DNA from 3 places in the Nonomuraea rosea genome. Region 2 is predicted to be linked to each of the others. Evidence: riboswitches for the same ligand, from Rfam matches in the RefSeq annotation. Region 2 holds a riboswitch; each other region holds the start of a gene.
What was found. Region 2 has a riboswitch for thiamine pyrophosphate ahead of ABEA43_RS29150 (purine-cytosine permease family protein). Riboswitches for the same ligand answer to the same signal wherever they lie in the genome.

Region 1: it holds a riboswitch for thiamine pyrophosphate, as region 2 does, so the genes downstream of both, ABEA43_RS19805 (FAD-dependent oxidoreductase) here and ABEA43_RS29150 (purine-cytosine permease family protein) in region 2, are expected to answer to the same signal.
Region 3: it holds a riboswitch for thiamine pyrophosphate, as region 2 does, so the genes downstream of both, thiC (phosphomethylpyrimidine synthase ThiC) here and ABEA43_RS29150 (purine-cytosine permease family protein) in region 2, are expected to answer to the same signal.

Annotation. Positions count from the first base shown of each region.
Region 1 is NZ_BAABDQ010000007.1:299,124-302,389, forward strand. Features, by position in the region: gene ABEA43_RS19795 (thiazole synthase) at 1-205, opposite strand, end outside; gene thiS (sulfur carrier protein ThiS) at 198-398, opposite strand; gene ABEA43_RS19805 (FAD-dependent oxidoreductase) at 395-1,624, opposite strand; TPP riboswitch at 1,593-1,707, opposite strand; gene ABEA43_RS19810 (NAD(P)/FAD-dependent oxidoreductase) at 1,766-2,929, shown strand; gene ABEA43_RS19815 (Rv2175c family DNA-binding protein) at 2,960-3,266, shown strand, end outside.
Region 2 is NZ_BAABDQ010000013.1:247,183-250,448, forward strand. Features, by position in the region: gene ABEA43_RS29140 (sensor histidine kinase) at 1-55, opposite strand, end outside; gene ABEA43_RS29145 (methylated-DNA--[protein]-cysteine S-methyltransferase) at 150-722, shown strand; gene ABEA43_RS29150 (purine-cytosine permease family protein) at 708-2,042, opposite strand; TPP riboswitch at 2,033-2,147, opposite strand; gene ABEA43_RS29155 (rhodanese-like domain-containing protein) at 2,202-2,525, opposite strand; gene ABEA43_RS29160 (winged helix-turn-helix transcriptional regulator) at 2,522-2,914, opposite strand; gene ABEA43_RS29165 (MFS transporter) at 3,037-3,266, shown strand, end outside.
Region 3 is NZ_BAABDQ010000051.1:22,461-25,726, forward strand. Features, by position in the region: gene thiC (phosphomethylpyrimidine synthase ThiC) at 1-1,262, opposite strand, end outside; TPP riboswitch at 1,255-1,367, opposite strand; gene ABEA43_RS58970 (hypothetical protein) at 1,476-1,829, shown strand; gene ABEA43_RS58975 (universal stress protein) at 1,834-2,676, shown strand; gene ABEA43_RS58980 (cellulose binding domain-containing protein) at 2,794-3,266, shown strand, end outside.

The sequences.
Region 1 (3,266 bases), on a different contig from region 2:
TCGGGAGCACCTTGATGTCCCGGTCGCGCAGCACGTCCAGGACCGAGCCGCGGGCGCCCGGGTCGAGCCGCCGCATGGCCACCGTGGTCAGCTCGGTCCCCGAGGCGGCCAGTGCCTGGTCGAGCACCTCCAGCGAGGGCGCGCCCCCGGTCCCCATGATGAGCCGGGAAGCGAACTTCTCCCCGGCGATGATCAGATCATCCACCTTGCACCGCCGTCAGCACCTCCATGCGGTCACTGTCGCCGAGCACCGTCGTCTCCCACGTGCTCCGCGTGACCACCTCGTCGTTCACGGCCACGGCCACTCCGGTGGTGGCCGTCGTCAATGTGCGTACGGCCTGCGCCACGGTCGTGCCGTCGGCCACCTCGTGCGCAGCTCCGTTGATCGTCACGTTCATGAAATATCCCGAAATCTCGCGGGTGAGCACAATGTCGCCGCCTCACTCTCCTCGCCCAGCAGGACGGCCGCGGTGAGCGGGGCCAGCAGCACGCCGCCCCGGTGGTGCCCGGTGGCCAGCGTGAGCCCCGGCGTGCCGCTCGGGCCGATGAGCGGCAGATTGTCCGGCGTGCCCGGCCGCAGGCCCGCCACCACGTCGGCGACCTCCAGCTCGGTGACGCCCGGCACCAGCTCCCTGGCGTCGCGCAGCAGCTCGTAGAGCCCGCCCGCGGTCACCCTGGTGTCGAACCCCATCTCCTCCTGAGTGGCCCCGACCACCAGCTCGCCGTCGCCCCTGGGGACGAGGTAGACGGACGCGCCGTGCACGGTGCCGCGCACGCATCGGCCGAGCAGCGGCTGCGGGGAACGCAACCGCATGATCTGCCCCTTGACCGGCCGCACCGGCACGTCGGCCAGCTCGGCACTCCACGCCCCGGCCGCCAGGATCACCCGATCAGCCGATATGTCCGGCGCATCCCGAAGCCGCACCCCCACGACCCTGCCACCGCTCCCGCCGCCCGTTCCACCGCTCAGTCCTGGGCGATCGCCACCCATGCTGCCCCGGCCGGCGCGATCGCCGTCATCGCCGTCGCCCGTGCCGTCCCGGCCGGCGTCCTCGCGGAGGAGCCCGGTGGCGTGCTCACGTACCAGCGGCACGTCCAGCCGTTCCAGAGCGGCGAGCAGCGCCGCCGTCACGCGGCGCGGATCCACCCAGGCGTCGCCGGGAGCCAGCAGCCCGCCGCGCACGGAAGGCGCCAGCATGGGCTCCAGACGGCGGCACTCGCGCCCGGTCAGCCGCTCGACCGGCAGCCCGAGCTTGTCCATGTACGCCGCCAGCTCATCCAGCGCCACCAGGTCGTCGGCCCCGAACGCCACGTCGAGCGTCCCCTCGGAGCGCAGGTCCAGCCCGGTCCGCGGATCACCGAGCCCCGCGTCGGCGGCCAGCTCGGCGGCGAACGCCGGCCAGCGGCGCAACGAGGCCACCCCGAGCCGCAGCAACGGCGCCTCCGTGTAGGTGACCTCGCTGACCGGGGCCAGCATCCCCGCAGCCGCGTGCGAGGCCCCGGAGGCCGGAGCCGGATCCACCACGGTGACGGGCCGCCCCGCGCGAGCCAGCCGCCAGGCGACGGACAGCCCGACGACCCCGCCACCCACGATCACGTCCACCTGCGCTCCCTTCGCCGGCATGATCCGGATCAGGTGTCTTGCGGTCGAAGGCCCGTGCAGCCTTCCTCTCAGCCCGGTCACGCCGGACTCCCGCGCGTCTCTCCTCCACAGCCTACGGCCTCGGTGCGGCGTCCAGACACCGCCCCCGTTATGGTCATGAACGTGAACCATGTCGTGGTGGTAGGAGCGGGACTGGCCGGGGTACGCACGGTGGAGGCGCTGCGCGGACGGGGATTCAACGGCAGGATCACCCTGATAGGCGAAGAACGGCATCGCCCCTACGACCGCCCGCCCCTGTCCAAGGCCGTGCTGCTCGGCGACGCCGACACCAGCTTCGTCGAGGCCGACCTGGCCGCGATGGAGGTCGACTTCTGGCCGGGCGTCAGCGCCAAGTCCCTGCGCAGCGGCGTCGTCGAGACCACCGAGGGCGAGCTGGGCTACGACGGCCTGGTGATCGCCACCGGAGCCGAGCCGATCACGCTGCCCGGCGACGGCCCCCAGCACGTGCTGCGCACCCTCGACGACGCCCACGAGCTCAGGGCCATGCTCGTCCCCGGCGCCCGCGTCGCGATCATCGGCGCCGGATGGATCGGCGCCGAGGTGGCCACCGCCGCCCGTCGCGCGGGCTGCGTCGTGACGGTCGTCGAGGCGGGCCCCGCCCCGCTCGCCACCGCCGTCGGCGCCGAGCTCGGCGCCCGCACCGAGCCCTGGTACGACGGCATCGACCTGCGCCTGGAGACCATGGTCGACTCGGTGGACGAGGGCGGCGTGCGGCTGGTGGGCGGCGAGTTCGTCGATGCCCACGTGGTCGTCACCGGCATCGGCGTCCGCCCGGCGATCGGCTGGCTGGCCGACGCCGACATCGACCTGCACAACGGCGTCGTCACCGACGAATACCTGCGCACCTCGCTGCCGAACACCGTCGCCGTCGGCGACTGCGCGGCCTGGTGGTCGCGCCGCTGGCAGACCAGGCTCAGGGTCGAGCACTGGGACACCGCGCTCAACGCCCCCGAGATCGCCGCGGCGAGCCTGCTGGGGGAGGAGGTCGCCTACGATCCGGTGCCGTACTTCTGGTCGGAGCAGTTCGGGCACATGGTCCAGTACGCGGGCCACCATCCGGCCGGAGAGCGCCTCGTCTACCGCGGCGATCCCGGCGGCAAGTGGTCGGCCGTCTGGCTCACCGGCGACGACGCCCTCGCCGCCGTGCTCGCCGTGGATCGGCCGCGCGACCTCGTACAGGGGCGCAGAATCATCGACGCCGGACACCGTCTCGACGTGGAACGCCTGGTAGATCCAGAGGTCTCCCTACGGGATTGTGTTGTTTGAGCAAGCACGGCATGTGGTAGTTGTGGTTTCGTGACGCTTTCTGTTGCACAGATCGACCGGGAGACCGACCAGCTCGTTGACGAGTGGCTCACTCTCCCCGAAGTGGCCTCGCGCCTGGACCTATCGCTAGGGCGGGCCAAGCAACTCCTCAAGGACCACAAGCTCCTAGGCGTGCGCCGAGGGGGCGGCGGGCCACAGGTGCCTGCGGTGTTCCTGGATGGAAAGGACGTGATGAAGGGCCTGCCCGGCACACTGACCGTGCTGCTGGACGCCGGCTACGACGATGTGGAGTCGTTGCGCTGGCTCTTCACCCCAGACGAGTCCCTGCCAGGGTCGC
Region 2 (3,266 bases):
TGGCGAGCACCGCACGAGCGATCTCGTCGTCACTACCGGCCCATTCGTCCCCCACTCCTCCATAGTGCACGTGGCGCGGTGGGTGCGTCGGGCGATCCGTCCGATACGCTGCGGTCACGGTGATTCCCGGCGGGTGGGAGGGTGAGGCTATGTCGAGCGGCGATCTCGATGCCCTGCTGCGCGTGACCTCCAGCACCTACAAGGGTGAGACACCGCCGGACATCGCGTTCGGCACCTATGACGGCGCCGTGGGCAGAATGGTGCTCGCCGTGACCGGCAAGGGCATCGCGGCCTGCAGCTTCGAGCCGGAAAACAGCGTGTTCGAGCTGCTCAGCAGGCATGTGGGCACGTTCATCGGGCCCGATCCGCGGCGGCTCGACCCGGTGCGCAGAGAGCTGGACGCCTACTTCTCCGGCCGCCTGCGGGCGTTCGCCACGCCGGTGGACCTGTCGCTGGCCACATCCTTCGCCCGCACGGTGCTGCAGAAGACGATGGGCGTCCCCTACGGCACGACGACCACGTTCGAGCGGATCGGCGAGAGCATCGGCAGGCCGCGCGCGCTGCGGGCGATCGGCAACGCGCTGGCCTCCAACCCGATCTGCGTGATCGTGCCGTGCCACCGGGCGGTGCGCGAGGACGGCGAGCTCGGCGACTACGCGGGTGGCGTGGCCGCCAAGCAGCACCTGCTCAACGTGGAAAGGCGCACCTCAGCGGGCGGATGAGCGCCGTCGCGGCCAGCCGATGAGCAGCGTCACCACGGCGGCCACGAGGGCCGCGCCCAGCGCGCCGTTCATCCAGGTCTGCCGGGTGAAGCCGATCAGCTCGCGGGCCGACTGCCAGAGCCCGTCCCACGCCGCGACGGTGGGGGTGGAGGTCGTCAGCCAGTAGGCGACGAAGCCGAGCGCCCACGGCACCAGCATCGACCAGCGCGAGGGCGCGTTCTCCGCGGTGTTCCAGCGGTGGGAGCCGCCGAGCAGGAAATAGTCGACCGCCAGCACCGCGAACATCGGCACGAACACCGCCCCGATCACGCCCAGGAACGCGCCGTACGACGTGACGTCCACCACGAGGGCGATCGCGACCGTCAGGATCCCGATCGCGACCGAGAAGACGCGCCGGTCCACGCGCGGCATCAGGTTCTGCAGCGAGACGGTGGTGGAGTAGACGTTGGCGAAGGACTGGTCGGTCTCACGCAGCACCAGGATGCCGAAGAACAGCGCGCCCAGCGGCACCGCCACGAAGGGCGCGAACACCGCCGTGCTGTCGGCCTGCACCGCGCCCGCGCCGGCCATCGCCACCGCGTAGACGCCCAGCCCCAGGCAGGCCACCTGCGCCAGCGTGTAACCGCCGACCACGCCGGCGAACGCGGCCCTGCTCGACCTGGAGTGCCTGGCGAAGTCGGCGGCCATCGGCACCCACGACACCGACAGGGCGATCACGTAGTCCACGGCCGGGGCGAACGCCGTCCACGACCCCCCGGTCTGCGGCTGGGCCTCGGTCAGGAAGAACCAGCCGAACCAGATCAGCGACACGATCACGCCGACGGTGACGTACCGGCGCAGGAGGCGGATCGAGCCGAGCGGCCAGATCGTGAGCGCCGTGGTGAGCACCCCCGCCACGATCACCCACACCTGGTACGGCACCGACCCGAAGATCGCGGTCGCGGCCTTGGCGATCACCCAGAGCTCGAAGGCGCCCCAGCCGAGCATCTGCACGATGTTCAGCACCGTGGGCGCGTAGGAGATCTTCGCCCCGAACAGCCCGCGCAGCAGCACCATCGCCGGCTGCCCGGTCCGTGTGCCGGGGATGGCGGACAGGCCCACCATGGCCGTGCCGATCAGGCTGCCGACCACCGCCGCCGCGAGGGCGGCGGCGAGGCTCAGCGGGGCATTGCCGAGCGGGTCGAGCAGGAACAGCGCCCCGGAGAAGCCCAGCAGGCTGACACCGAGATTCGCCCAGAGCGCACCCTGGTCGAGCACGCCCAGCGTCTTCGGTGGCCGTCCTTCGAGGGTCAGCGGAACTTCGTCGACGGCATGCGACATCGCACACTCCCTACGCCGGCATTACCCGGACAGGTTCAGGCGGTCGGCAGCGGACCAGTTGCTGCCCTCTCAGCCCGGCGACCCCGAGCTCCCGCGACGATCTGTAGTTAGCGACCTCATGATGCCTCAATGGCGGCGAAACCGCCATAGTGGGTGACTTCAGGCGACGAACGGCTCCTGGCCGGTCTCGCTGACCATCGGACGCTGCGCGGACTCCCACGACTGCATGCCGCCGCCGACGTTGACCGCGTCGCGCCCGAGCTGGTTGAGCCACGCCGCGACCTGCAAGGACCGGCCGCCCACCCGGCAGACGACGTAGATCGTACGGTCGCCGGGCACTTCCTCGACCCGGCCCTGGATCTGCGTCATGGGGATGTGCACGGCCTCCGGCGCGTGCCCCGCCAGCCATTCGTCCTGCTCACGGACGTCGAGCAGATAGGCGTCGGCGGGAATGGCACTGGCCTCGATCTCAGGAACGGTCATGACTCCATTGTCGCGCGTCGCGCATCGTAGGAAACACGCGCCTCGGCGATCTCCTCCTGATGCTCCTCGGTCCAAGTGACCAGGGACTTGATGGTCTGGTGGAGGGTGCGGCCGAGCGGCGTCAGCGCATAGTCCACCCGGGGCGGCACGACGGGGTGGACCGTGCGGGTGACCAGGCCGTCGCGTTCGAGCTGGCGCAGGGTCACGCTCAGCATGCGCTGGCTGACGCCGTCGATCTCGCGGCGGAGCTGGGTGAAGCGCAGGCTCTGGCAGTCGAGCAGGGCGATGACGAGCAGCGACCACTTGTCCGCGATGCGGTCGAGGATCTGGCGGACCTCGCAGCCCTCGCGGACGTCCCATTGGCGCACGTCGTAGTCGTCGTCGTCCATGGTGCCTTCGCAGTAACCGAGTGATTCCAAAGTGCCGTCTTCCACGAGATTCCATGTTGCCGCATGATGTGGACGGTTACAAGAGAGAACCGACCTGCCTAAAGGTAACCGGGGGTTTTGTCATGGCGATGCCTGCCCGCTCGTGGGGCGTACTGATCGTTTTGTGTGGGGCCATATTTCTGGAGGGCATCGACGTCGGCATGCTGAACGTCGCCCTCCCGGCCATCCGGGCCGACCTCGGGCTGTCCACGGGGCTGCTGAGCGGGGTGGTGAGCGCGTACGTGCTCGGGTACGGCGGGTTCATGCTGCTCGGCGGGCGGGCGGCAGACCTGCTGGGCAGGCGGCGGATGTT
Region 3 (3,266 bases), on a different contig from region 2:
AGGTCCGCCGCGTGGGCCGCGATCTTGTACGTGATCACGCCCGTCTTGACGTCGTCCCTGTTCGGCAGGCCGAGGTGCTCCTTGGGGGTGACGTAGCAGAGCATGGCGGTGCCGTACCAGCCGATCATGGCGGCCCCGATGCCCGAGGTGATGTGGTCGTAGCCGGGCGCGATGTCGGTCACGAGCGGCCCGAGCGTGTAGAACGGCGCGTCGTCGCAGAGCTCGCGCTGCAGGTCGACGTTCTCCTTGATCTTGTGCATGGGCACGTGCCCCGGCCCCTCGATCATCACCTGGACGTCGTGCGCCCGCGCGATCCCGGTCAGCTCCCCGAGCGTGCGCAGCTCGGCGAACTGGGCCTCGTCGTTGGCGTCCGCGATCGACCCGGGACGCAGCCCGTCGCCGAGCGAGAACGACACGTCGTAGCGGGCCAGGAGCTCGCACATCTCGTCGAAGTTCTCGTACAGGAAGCTCTCGCGGTGGTGCGCCAGGCACCAGGCGGCCATGATCGAGCCGCCGCGCGAGACGATGCCGGTCTTGCGGCGCGCGGTGAGCGGCACGTACGCCAGCCGCACCCCCGCGTGCACGGTCACGTAGTCGACGCCCTGCTCGCACTGCTCGATCAGGGTGTCACGGTAGACCTCCCACGTCAGGGACTCGGGGCGGCCTTTCACCTTCTCCAGCGCCTGGTAGATGGGCACGGTGCCGACCGGGACCGGGGAGTTCCTGATGATCCATTCGCGGGTCTCGTGGATGTCGTCGCCGGTGGACAGGTCCATGATGGTGTCCGCGCCCCATCGGGTCGCCCAGGTCATCTTCTCCACCTCCTCCTCGATGGAGGAGGTCACGGCGGAGTTGCCGATGTTCGCGTTGATCTTCACGAGGAAGTTGCGGCCGATGATCATCGGCTCGGACTCGGGGTGGTTGACGTTCGCGGGGATGATGGCCCGGCCCGCGGCGACCTCCTGCCGTACGAACTCGGGGGTGACGCCCTCGCGCACCGCCACGAACTCCATCTCCCTGGTCACCAGCCCCCGCCTGGCGCAGGCGACCTGCGTCACCGGCTCGCCCGCCGCCCGGCGCGCCGCGATCCACCGCTCCCGCAGGCGCGGCAGCCCCCGCCGGACGTCGGTCTCGACGGCGGGGTCGGTGTACGGGCCCGAGGTGTCGTACAGGGTCACCGACGAGCCGTCCGACAGGTTCACCTGCCGCATCGGCACCCGCAGGTCACCGGTGTAAATCTTTGCGAAACGCGCGTCACTCATCGCGCAAACTCCCTTCGCCGGCATTATCCGGAGCAGGTTCTGGCGGTCGGCGGCTGTCAGCCGTCCTCTCAGCCCGGTCCGCACCGGGCTCCCGCGTTGGTCGGCGGTGATCGTACCCACGCCACATAGCGCGCGAAACCCCCCATTTTCCGGGCCTCCCATGGCCGGAGGTTTGGCGATCGCCCCTGGCGGTACGGTCCCATCAGGGGAAACATGAAAAAGATCGCCGCTTTCGCAGGACTCGTGGTGATGATGGCCACCCTCGGCGCGACCGCCGCCTCCGGGGACGGCATGGACCAGCACGAGGTGAGCAAGGAGCAGTACGCCACCCTGACCGCCCAGTGCCGCTACGCCGACACGGGGAAGGCGCGATGCCGCTCGGCGGTCAGGGAGCTCTATCGCATCGGCAGAACCGACCGCACACTCGACTGCCGCACCTACTCCGGCGTGACCGTCTGCGGCACGCTGCGGCTCAGCAAGTCCGAACGCAAATGCGCTCAGGACTCCACGGACAAGGGACTGCCGTTCCGCCGTGCCGAGGTGGAGTGCTACGCGCTGAGGAGTTGACGTCGTGATCATCGTGGGGGTGGACGGCTCCCGCGCCGGGCTGGAGGCCACCGGCTGGGCCGCCGTCGAGGCCGCGCTGCGCCAGGCTCCGCTGACGGTCGCCCATGCCGTCCCGAGGTGGGTGTGCGAGCCGGCCGCCGGCCGTTATGCCGAGGTGAACCGCTGGATGCGCGAAGGCGCGCAGACCGTGCTCGCCACGGCCCGCGACCGGGCGCTGCGCGAGCGGCCCGGGCTCGGCGTGGAGACCGTCCTGCTGCCCGGCGACCCCCGCTCCGCCCTGATCAAGGCCGCGGACGACGCCGAGCTGCTGGTCGTGGGCAGCCGCGGGATCGGCGGCGTCCGCGGGCTGCTGGTCGGGTCCGTCGCGCACGGGATCGCGGCGCATGCTCTGACGGACGTGGTTCTGGTCCGCGACCGCCCGTCCCCCGGGGGCGGCGCGCAGGGCCGGGAGGTGGTCGTCGGGGTGGACGGCTCGCCGGGCGCGCACCGGGCGCTCGACTTCGGCTTCGACTACGCCAGACGCCACGGTACGCGGCTGCGCGCCGTACAGGCCTGGGCCTGGCCGCAGGCGGACGGCTTCGCGCCCGCCGATCCCGTCAGCGAGCAGGACGCCAGGCAGACCCTGCAGGAGGTGCTGGCCGGGCACCTCGACCCGGAGGTGGAGGTGATCGCGGAGGTCGTGCACGGCCACCCCATCGAGGTGCTGCGCGAAGCGGCGGCGGGCGCGGACCTGCTCGTGGTGGGCTCGCGCGGGCACGGCCAGCTCGCCGGGATGCTGATGGGCTCGGTCAGCCAGGCCATGCTGCACCACGCCCCCTGCCCGCTCGCCGTGGCCAGGCACCGCTGAAAGTTACATGCCGCACCCGGCGTCTTCGCAGGTCGCCGGTCCACCTGACGAGGGCTCACTTCCCGCCGTACCCGCGCGCTCCTACGATCTGCGCAGGCTACGACGGGAGAGCAGACGATGCGCAGGACCAGCGCCGTGCTGGCGGCGATGCTGGCGGTGGCGGGGGCGGTCATCTTCGCGACCACCGCGCCGGCCAGTGCCGCCGCCACCAGGATCATGCCCTTGGGCGACTCGATCACCGGATCCCCCGGCTGCTGGCGGGCCCTGCTCTGGAACAGGCTTCAGAGCACCGGTTACACGAACGTCGACTTCGTCGGCACCCTGCCGCCGCAGGGCTGCGGGGTCACGCACGACGGGGACAACGAGGGCCACGGCGGCTTCCTGGCCACCAACGTGGCGAGCCAGAACCAGCTGACCGGCTGGCTCGCCGCGACCAAGCCCGACATCGTGATGATGCACTTCGGCACGAACGACGTGTGGAGCAACATCGCACCGGCGACGATCCTCAGCGCGTTCACGACGCTCGTGAGCCAGATGCGGGCCAGCAACCCCGGCATGAAGATCCTGGTCGCCAAGATCATCCCGATGAA